One region of the Citrobacter tructae genome, then DNA from elsewhere that is predicted to be linked to it. Evidence: predicted binding sites of a transcription regulator. Region 1 holds the regulator's gene; the other holds the start of a gene.
The links. The regulator PurR, encoded in region 1, represses purine synthesis genes. The targets are predictions, from matches to a motif close to CANGCAAACGTTTGCNTG.

Region 1 (5,172 bases):
CAGGCGGCATAAATCAGCACATTGCCACGGTATGTTCTGGAGCGCAGCAGGGTGGCAAAGGTGAGTTTATCCTGACTATCGTCACGCGCTTTTGTCGTCGGCTTCAGGCGCAGGGCCGGTAGCATCAGGATCAAGGTGATTGCAAACAGGGTGGCAAAGATAGCCTGCCAGGAAAAATGCATCAGGATCCAACTGCCTAACAATGGCGCAAGCGCAGGCGATAATCCGACCAGAGGCATAATCGTGGCAAAGATACGGTTAACTTTTTGTGAGGGATAATAATCGGCAACCAGCGCTTGCCAGATGACCGACGCCGCACAAACGCCAACGGCCTGGATAAAGCGCAATACCAGCAAGCCGGTCGCGTTTTCGACCCATAACATACCGAGACTGCCCAGCGCGAAGATGGATAAGCCCAGCAGTAAAATGGGCTTACGACCATAATGGTCGGAGAGAGGCCCCCACAGAAGTTGCGCGACGGCAAAACCAGCTAAGAACAAGCTAAGGCTGGCGCTGACGGCAGACGCAGGGGTTTGCAAATCGGACTGAATAGCCGCAAATGCTGGCAAATACATATCCGTTGCCAGAAAACCGAGCACGCTAAGACCTGCCAGCCAGACTAAAAACCCTTTTCCAGGTTGCATCATCATTTCTCTTTTTAGTAGTAAAACAGTGTCGCTGAGTGTAGTGAGTGTAATTCTTGCTGTGAAACGCTAATATTTGCATACTGATTTCAAATTTTTTGCAGGCAGAGTATGTGGTCGGAATATTCCCTTGAAGTGGTTGATGCGGTTGCGCGTAACGGCAGCTTTAGCTCTGCCGCCCAGGAGTTGCACCGTGTGCCTTCGGCGGTAAGCTATACCGTGCGACAGCTGGAGGAGTGGCTGGCTGTGCCACTTTTTGAACGCCGCCATCGGGATGTGGAATTAACGCCCGCCGGGGCGTGGTTTTTAAAAGAAGGGCGGTCTGTTATCAAAAAAATGCAGATCACCCGTCAGCAATGTCAGCAAATTGCTAACGGCTGGCGCGGGCAGTTGGCGATTGCGGTCGATAATATCGTCCGGCCGGAACGGACCCGGCAGATGATTGTGGATTTCTACCGTCATTTTGATGATGTGGAATTACTCGTTTTTCAGGAGGTGTTTAACGGCGTCTGGGATGCACTGTCAGATGGGCGCGTGGAACTGGCTATTGGCGCGACGCAGGCCATTCCGGTGGGGGGACGTTACACGTTTCGCGATATGGGGATGTTGAGCTGGAATTGCGTGGTAGCGAGCCATCATCCGTTGGCGTCGATGCCCGGGCCGCTCAGCGACGACACGTTGCGCAACTGGCCGTCGCTGGTGCGTGAAGATACTTCGCGCACGCTGCCAAAGCGCATCACCTGGCTGCTGGATAACCAAAAGCGGGTGGTAGTGCCCGACTGGGAGTCATCCGCTACCTGTTTATCGGCGGGGCTATGTGTGGGGATGGTGCCGACGCATTTTTCTAAACCGTGGATCGACAGCGGTAAATGGGTCGCGCTACAGCTTGAGAATCCCTTTCCTGATGCCGCTTGTTGCCTGACCTGGCAGCAGAATGATACCTCGCCTGCGCTGGGCTGGCTGCTGGACTATTTAGGGGACAGCGAAACGCTGAATAAAGAGTGGTTGCGGGAGCCAGAATAAGGCCCCCGCGCAACAGATTAACGACGGTAATCGCGGAACGGGCCGTCTGCAACGGAGCGACGTTCTACCAGGCGCGGATGCACCTCAATTGACTGCGACACTTCGCGCTTATTCACGATACGGTCTAACAGCATGTTAAAGGCTGTTTCACCGAGGGAATCCTTCGGCTGGTGAATAGTGGTTAATGCCGGAGTGAAGAACCGGGCATTACGCACGTTGTCATAACCAATCAGCGACACATCCTGCGGGACGCGTAAGCCCATCTCGTCCGCGGCGCAGAGCGCGCCCATCGCCATGATATCGCCACCACAGAAAACGGCGGTCGGGCGATGTGACTGGGAGAGGATCTGCTGCATGGCGCGATACCCGGATTCAGGCTCAAAATCACCCTGAACAATCCAGTTCTCAGGGACTTTAATCAGCGCTTCTTCCATCGCTTTCATAAAACCAGCCAGACGACCGGCTCCGGTGTTGCGCTCCATAGGACCTGGGATCACGCCAATCTCGCGATGACCGCGCTCAACCAGATAACGACCTGCCATATAGCCGCCTTCAAAGGCGTTATCAATGACCGTATCGGTAAAGTCGGCTTTGGCTTCGCCCCAGTCCATTACCACCATCGGAATATGGCGATACTCTTCGAGCATGGAAAGTAGCGACTCAGGATATTCTGAACACATCACCAGCAGGCCATCCACGCGCTTTTGCGCCATCATGGAGAGATAGGCCTGTTGTTTTTCGAGGCTGTTCCACGCGTTTCCCAGAATCAGGGTGTAGCCTTTCTGGAAACAGTTCTTCTCAACAGCTTCGATAATTTCCGCAAAATAGGCAGCTTCGCTGCTGGTCGCCAGCAAGCCGATTGATTTGGTGTGATTCACCTTCAGGCTGCGCGCTACTGCGCTTGGGGAGTAATGTAACTCTTTAATCGCTGCCCAAACGGCATTGCGCGTCTCTTCCGCGACAAAGCGTGTTTTGTTAATTACGTGTGATACGGTTGTAGTGGAAACGTTTGCTCGCTTCGCCACATCTTTAATTGTTGCCATTACATCTCACTCCAGACCATATCCTAAGCTCCTGAGAATACTCCAGGTAAACGTTTGCCTTACACACCCTTCGCGCAACATCAGGGTTGCGGTACGCCAAGGAAAACGACACGGAACGTCAGGAAGGGGTCAATGGCCGGTACGCTAATTAAGTAAGCGTGGAATTTTGTCTGATCTTAACGAAAAGGGGAAGAGTTAAAAGCAGTTATCAATATAAATCGTGAGAGATTTTTGCTTTCAAGTGTGTAAAAATGCGCAATATCACTTTTTGTGTGGGAATAAAAAGGAGAAAACTTGATGAGCACCGATCTGAAATTTTCGTTAGTCACTACCATTATTGTTCTGGGTTTGATCGTCGCGGGTGGCCTGACCGCAGCGCTGCATTGATTTCCCCGAGGGAGTTAGCTCTCCCTCATCTTTTCCGCTTACTCTTCCTTTTCTATTGTTTGCAAATAAGCAAAAGTCTTTTGCAATTTTGTTAACTTTATTAATTTTGCGATCAGTGTCATGCTTTTGACTCTTAATTTATGTCGTGCCACGGCTCGACGTTACGGAGTCGCGGTATGAAAATCAATTATCCTTTACTAGCGTTGGCAATTGGGGCGTTTGGCATTGGCACGACCGAATTTTCGCCAATGGGATTGTTGCCCGTCATTGCTAAAGGTGTCGATGTCTCGATTCCGGCGGCAGGCATGTTAATAAGTGCCTATGCGGTAGGGGTAATGGTCGGCGCACCGCTAATGACCTTGCTGCTTTCTCACCGTGCGCGCCGTAAGGCGCTTATTTTTCTGATGGCGATTTTTACGCTGGGCAACGTGCTGTCGGCAATATCGCCGGATTACACCACCCTGATGTTATCGCGTATTTTGACCAGTCTTAACCATGGTGCTTTTTTTGGCCTCGGCTCGGTAGTGGCTGCAAGCGTGGTGCCAAAGCACAAACAGGCTAGCGCCGTTGCTACCATGTTTATGGGGTTAACCATCGCCAATATTGGCGGCGTTCCAGCGGCCACCTGGCTGGGTGAAACCATCGGCTGGCGCATGTCGTTTATGGCCACTGCGGGTCTTGGCGTCATCGCAATGGTCAGCCTGTTCTTCTCATTACCGAAAGGTGGGGCAGGAAAGCGCCCGGACGTGCGCAAAGAGCTGGCGGTGCTGATGCGTCCACAGGTGCTGTCGGCTCTGCTGACGACCGTTCTGGGGGCCGGCGCGATGTTCACGCTTTATACTTACATTTCACCGGTGCTGCACAGCATTACTCATGCCACGCCGGCCTTTGTTACCGGAATGCTGGTGCTGATTGGCGTCGGGTTTTCAATCGGTAACTATCTGGGCGGCAAACTGGCAGACCGCTCAGTCAACGGCACACTGAAGGGCTTCTTACTGCTACTGATGGTGATTATGCTGGCGATCCCGTTACTGGCGCGTAGTGAACTGGGCGCAGCAATCAGCATGGTGGTATGGGGGGCGGCAACGTTTGCGGTGGTCCCGCCGTTGCAGATGCGTGTGATGCGCGTTGCCAGCGAAGCGCCGGGTTTATCATCATCGGTCAACATTGGCGCGTTTAATCTGGGGAATGCTTTGGGCGCTGCGGCCGGTGGGGCGGTGATATCCGGCGGATTAGGCTACAGTTTCGTCCCGGTGATGGGAGCGATTGTGGCGGGCTTGGCTCTGTTACTGGTCTTTGTTTCAGCAAGAAAACAGCCTGAAGAGGCTATCACTACCGCGAATTAATGCAAAAACGCAGAAGGGGTCTCCTTCTGCGCTATCTTTTTTATGCTGCGAAGTTTTTCGCAACAAACGCCCAGTTCACCAGCGCCCAGAAATGTTCCAGGTAGCCAGGACGCGCATTGCGATAATCGATGTAGTAGGCGTGTTCCCACACATCAACGGTCATCAGCGGCGTCGCATCGGTGGTCAGCGGCGTACCGGCATTTGAGGTGGAAACGATCGCCAGCTTGCCATCGGTACCTTTGACCAGCCAGGTCCAGCCAGCACCGAAGTTTTTGATAGCAGCATCGGTGAATTGCGCTTTGAAGTCAGCGAAGCTGCCAAAGGATGCGGCAATGGCTTCGGCCAGTTCGCCGGTCGGTTCGCCGCCCGCGTTTGGTGCCAGGCAGTTCCAGTAGAAGGTGTGGTTCCAGACCTGGGCTGCGTTATTAAACACACCGCCTTCAGAGCTACGAACGATCTCTTCCAGTGATTTGCCTTCAAACGCCGTGCCTTTGATCAGGTTATTCAGATTAGTAACGTAAGTCTGGTGATGTTTGCCATAGTGGTATTCCAGCGTTTCAGCAGAAATGTGCGGGACCAGAGCATCTTTGGCATACGGTAATGCAGGTAATTCGAACGACATTGCTTCTCTCCTTATTATTTATATTGAGTACACACAATAGCCTCATTGTGAGTAAGGATAGGGTAGCAAATTGAAAGGTTATGCAAAAGAAGAACTTACCCTACAGC
Region 2 (5,172 bases), 900 kb from region 1:
GCTTTGCGCAACTTTGCGCGGGATAAATTCGTTCGCCACCGCTTCGCCTTGTTGGTGCAGGCGCTGCGGCTGCGGAATTTCTGGTATAGCGACATCCAGATGCGGGAACAACAGTTCACCGACCTTGTACGCTTCTTCAAGGTGCGGATACCCGGACAGCACAAAGCTGTCGATACCCAGCGCGGCATATTCGTTAATACGCGCCGCCACTGTTGGACCATCTCCTACCAGCGCCGTACCGGCTCCGCCGCGTACCAGTCCTACGCCAGCCCACAGGTTCGGGCTAATTTCCAGCTGGTCGCGCCTGCCGTTGTGCAGCGCCGCCATTCGCTGCTGACCCACAGAGTCGGTTCTTGCGAAGGCAGCCTGGGCTTTGGCAATGGTGTCGTCATCCAGATGGGCAATCAGGCGATCCGCCGCCTGCCACGCTTCATCCGTCGTTTCCCGTACGATCACATGCAGACGAATACCAAAGCGGATCTTGCGCCCGAGCGCTGCCGCTTTGGCCCGCACCTGTTCAATTTTCTCTTTGACCTGTTCAGGTGGCTCGCCCCAGGTCAGATAGAGATCAACCTGCTCGGCGGCAAGATCCTGCGCCACGTCGGAAGAACCGCCGAAGTACAGCGGAGGGTGGGGCCGTTGCACTGGCGGGAAAAAGAGTTTTGCCCCGCGGACGTGGACGTGCTTACCGTTGAAATCCACGGTTTCGCCTTGCAGCAAGCGCCGCCAAACCTGAGTGAATTCAGCGGAGGCTTCATAACGTTCGGTGTGATCGAGGAACACGCCGTCGCCCGCCAGCTCCTGCGGATCGCTGCCGGTTACCAGGTTAAACAACGCGCGACCGTTGGACAGTCTGTCGAGCGTCGCTGCCTGGCGTGCCGCAACCGTAGGTGAGGTTACGCTGGGACGTAGCGCGACTAAAAATTTTAATCTCTGAGTGACCGGGATCATTGAGGCCGCGACCAGCCAGGCATCTTCGCAGGAGCGACCGGTCGGGATCAGCACGCCGGTAAACCCCAGACGGTCGGCCGTTTGGGCGATTTGTTGCAGATAACCATGATCGACCGGGCGTGAACCTTCCTCTGTTCCCAGATAATGACCGTCACCGTGCGTGGGTAAAAACCAGAATATGTTCAGACTCATAATTTTGCTCCTGCCTGTTGAGTGGGTTGCCAGATACGCTGGCGAATATCGATTTTTTTCGGCAACAACCGGTTGTCATAAAACAGATCGGCGGTTTGTTGCTGCAGTGCGGCAACAGAGGCGTTGACGGGGGTAATGGTGGTTGGCGGGCGATGGTCCAGATAGGATGCTATGACCGGTTCAGGCAGCCCCATGGTTTTTGCCAGCAGGGTGATACTTTGCTGACGTTGACTGAGGGTTAAGGCATCGGCCTGGCTAAAAGTGTCTAATACGCCATGAACAAAAGCGCCGTTTTTCTCGGCATAAGGGCGCGCGGCGAGGTAAAACGAACCGGTCTGTTTGAGGTCGGTACCATCTTTCAAAACGCGTACGTCACCTTGCAGTAACGCGGCGGAGTAGTACGGGTCCCAAATTGCCCATGCATCCACATTTCCTTGTTGGAAAGCGGCACGCGCATCGGCGGGCGTCAGATACATGGCCTGGATATCGGTAAAATTCAACCCGGCCTGTTGCAGGGCGCGGAGCAGTAAATTGTGGGCGCTGGAACCTTTCTGGAAGGCGACTTTATGCCCTTTAAGCTCTGCGACGCTCTGGATTGGGCTATTTTTCGGCACCAGAATCACTTCGGCTTTCGGTTTGGGCGGCTCAACGCCCACGTAGACAAGATCGGCCCCGGCAGCTTGGGCAAAAATCGGTGGGATATCGCCGGTGCTACCCAGATCGATGCTGCCTATATTTAGCGCCTCCAGCATTTGCGGCCCGGCGGGAAACTCAATCCATGAGATTTTTGTCTGCGGGTAGCGTTTTTCCAGCAGTTGATGGCTTTTTGCCAGCACCATGCTGACGCTCCCTTTCTGATAGCCAATACGCAGAGTGTCTGGCGCGGCATCTGCGGCGTGAACCAGTGTCGACAAAGACAGCAGTCCGGTCAGCGCCAGCCACGGCGTATGGCGTTTAAGTAAATTAAGCATGGGCAGTACCTCTCAGGGCATTTAAGTGCAAAAGCTGGACATCGCGGCGCTGCAAAGCCTGCCAGAAGGTATCAAGCGCACTGTCCAGGCGCAGTTGCAGGTTCGGCGTAAACTGTGGCTTATGCTGATAATCGATGACCTGAGAATCATCGGCGAAAACACCGTGCAGGATCTCCTGGGCCTTCAGTGCGCTGAGGACGGGTTTCAGGGCGTAATCGACGGCCAGCAAGTGCGCCATGGTGCCGCCGGTCGCCAGCGGCAACACCACTTTGCCCTCCAGTGCGCGTTCAGGGAGCAGATCGAGCAAGGTTTTCAATGCGCCGGAATAGGCCGCTTTGTAGACCGGCGTGGCGACAATCAGCCCGTCGGCGGCCTGCAGTTGTTCGATAAACGTCTTTAGCGCCGGGCTGTCAAACCGCGCATAGATCAGATCATCGGGCTCAAAATTGTGCAGATTCCAGTGATAAACGTCGACATTCTGCCCATTCAGTTTTTCTCGCGCATATTCCAGTAAGGCGCTGGAGCGAGAGGGGAAGCGTGGGCTGCCCGCCAGAGTGATAACGCGCATATTTATAATCTCTCCTTATAACCAATTGTTCGTTTTTATTTAACATTGATAACAATTTATGCAGTCTGGCAGAGAGGTTTTGTTTATCGAAATGATTTATGCGGGATAGAAAAGCTGAAAATTGCATAAAACGAGGAGCGGAAAGAAAACGTTTGCTTTTTATTGCCGCAGGTCAATTCCCTTTTTGTTCGCGATCGCACATAATACGCCCCCGGTTTGCACACCGGGAATCCAGGAGAGTTCATGTACTACCCCTTCGTTCGTAAAGCACTATTTCAGCTCGATCCAGAGCGCGCTCATGAATTAACATTCCAGCAATTACGTCGCATTACGGGCACGCCGCTCGAAGCGCTTGTCCGCCAAAAAGTACCGACAAAACCGGTTACCTGCATGGGGCTGACGTTTAAAAATCCGCTCGGTCTTGCCGCCGGACTGGATAAAGATGGGGAGTGCATTGATGCACTCGGTGCAATGGGATTCGGCTCGATTGAGATAGGCACCGTGACGCCTCGTCCTCAACCGGGTAACGATAAGCCGCGTCTTTTCCGTCTGGTTGACGCAGAAGGTTTGATCAACCGCATGGGCTTCAATAACCTGGGTGTTGATAACCTGGTCGAAAACGTTAAAAAATCGCATTTTGACGGTATTCTGGGGATCAATATAGGTAAGAACAAAGACACCCCGGTAGAGAATGGCAAAGATGACTATCTGATTTGTATGGAAAAAGTCTACGCTTATGCCGGTTATATTGCGGTTAATATCTCCTCACCAAATACTCCAGGGTTACGCACGCTGCAATACGGCGAAGCGCTGGACGATCTGCTGACGGCAATTAAAAATAAGCAAAATGACCTGCAAGCAATCCACCATAAATATGTTCCGGTGGCGGTAAAGATCGCCCCGGATCTTTCTGAGGAAGAACTGATCCAAGTCGCTGACAGTTTAGTTCGTCATAATATTGATGGTGTAATTGCTACGAACACTACGCTCGATCGTTCCCTGGTGCAGGGAATGAAAAATTGCGATCAAATGGGTGGTCTGAGCGGTCGACCGTTACAATTAAAAAGCACCGAAATTATTCGGATGTTGTCCCGGGAATTAAAAGGGCAATTGCCGATTGTCGGGGTTGGTGGTATCGACTCGGTCATCGCTGCGCGTGAGAAAATAGCCGCAGGGGCTTCCCTGATTCAGATTTATTCCGGCTTTATTTTTAAAGGCCCACCGCTGATTAAAGAAATCATCACCAATATCTGAATACGACCCTAATCACAAACCAGGGCTTTATTTCTCGCCCTGGTTGTTTTATATTCCTTTACTGTTGCTTATTTAAACATTCTGAGCTTTTATTATTAGGGCAATAAACGAAGCGGCAAAAGGATACTGTCGTAACGACGATGATTAAGGAATGGAGAGATACTGATGCGAATTAAACCCGACGATAACTGGCGCTGGTATTATGATGAAGAGCACGATCGTATGATGCTCGATTTAGCCAATGGTATGTTATTTCGCTCGCGTTTTGCGCGTAAAATGCTCACGCCTGATGCATTCTCTCCGTCCGGTTTTTGCGTTGATGATGCTGCGCTTTATTTTTCTTTTGAAGAAAAGTGCCGCGACCTGGATTTAGTCAAAGAACAAAAAGCGGAACTGGTACTCAATGCGCTGGTGGCTATTCGATATCTGAAACCGCAAATGCCAAAAAGCTGGCACTTTGTGGCGCACACCATTAACTGGTCACCGGTAGTGGGTGACGCTGCCTGCGTATATTTAAGCGATACCGAAGAACAGGTTAATCTGTTAGTGGTTGAACCGGGTGAAAATGCGGCCCTGTGCCTGCTGGCACAGCCGGGAGTGGTTATTGCCGGGCGCACCATGCAGCTTGGCGACGCCATTAAAATTATGAATGACAGGCTGAAACCGCAACTCCCTGTTGACAGTTTCAGCCTTGAGCAGGCCGTTTAACTCTCCAGCCTGACCGCTGTTTTTGGCACACAACTGCAGCAAAGAATCGTCCCGTCATCACCAATCGCAGATTTTTTCAGCGGACTGACTTCGCCTTCTACCAGCCTAATCCGGCAGCATCCACAGATCCCCGCCCGACAAGAGTAGGGAACCCGGATCCCCTGATTTTCCAGTTGCTCCAGTAATACCTGCTGATTGTTGCCGCGGAAAGTTTGTCCCTGCCAGTCGATAAGGACGCTGGCATCAGGCTGCTGCTGCTCGGCGACGGTATCATCAGATTCCGCCGCGCCGTACGCTCTGGCGGGCCCGGTTGCCAGAATTTCAACTTCATCGCCAACGCGGATCACGCCGCTGTTGCGAGCAATCAGATTCTGACCGAAATCGACATCGCCGTTATCCACTGCGCTACGGAAGGTTTGCAGCGTTGCCAGCGGCTCGCCGGACGGATGCTTTTGGCCTTTTTCTGGGCTGACGGTAGTGAAAATGCAGCGGCTACAGGGCTTTGCCACATCAAAGATGACGTCGCCG

Region 2: pyrD (quinone-dependent dihydroorotate dehydrogenase) is a predicted target of PurR. The motif match lies at 2,824-2,841, and genes of this name have one in related genera.

What each region holds. Positions count from the first base shown of each region.
Region 1 covers NZ_CP038469.1:805,317-810,488, forward strand. Annotated here, with positions in the region: gene punC (purine nucleoside transporter PunC) at 1-644, opposite strand, end outside; gene punR (DNA-binding transcriptional activator PunR) at 756-1,667, shown strand; gene purR (HTH-type transcriptional repressor PurR) at 1,685-2,710, opposite strand; gene cydH (cytochrome bd-I accessory subunit CydH) at 3,008-3,097, shown strand; gene E4Z61_RS04420 (MFS transporter) at 3,274-4,443, shown strand; gene sodB (superoxide dismutase [Fe]) at 4,484-5,065, opposite strand.
Region 2 covers NZ_CP038469.1:1,709,487-1,714,658, reverse strand. Annotated here, with positions in the region: gene ssuD (FMNH2-dependent alkanesulfonate monooxygenase) at 1-1,143, opposite strand, end outside; gene E4Z61_RS09090 (sulfonate ABC transporter substrate-binding protein) at 1,140-2,114, opposite strand; gene ssuE (NADPH-dependent FMN reductase) at 2,107-2,682, opposite strand; gene pyrD (quinone-dependent dihydroorotate dehydrogenase) at 2,926-3,936, shown strand; gene zapC (cell division protein ZapC) at 4,102-4,644, shown strand; gene E4Z61_RS09065 (YcbX family protein) at 4,641-5,172, opposite strand, start outside.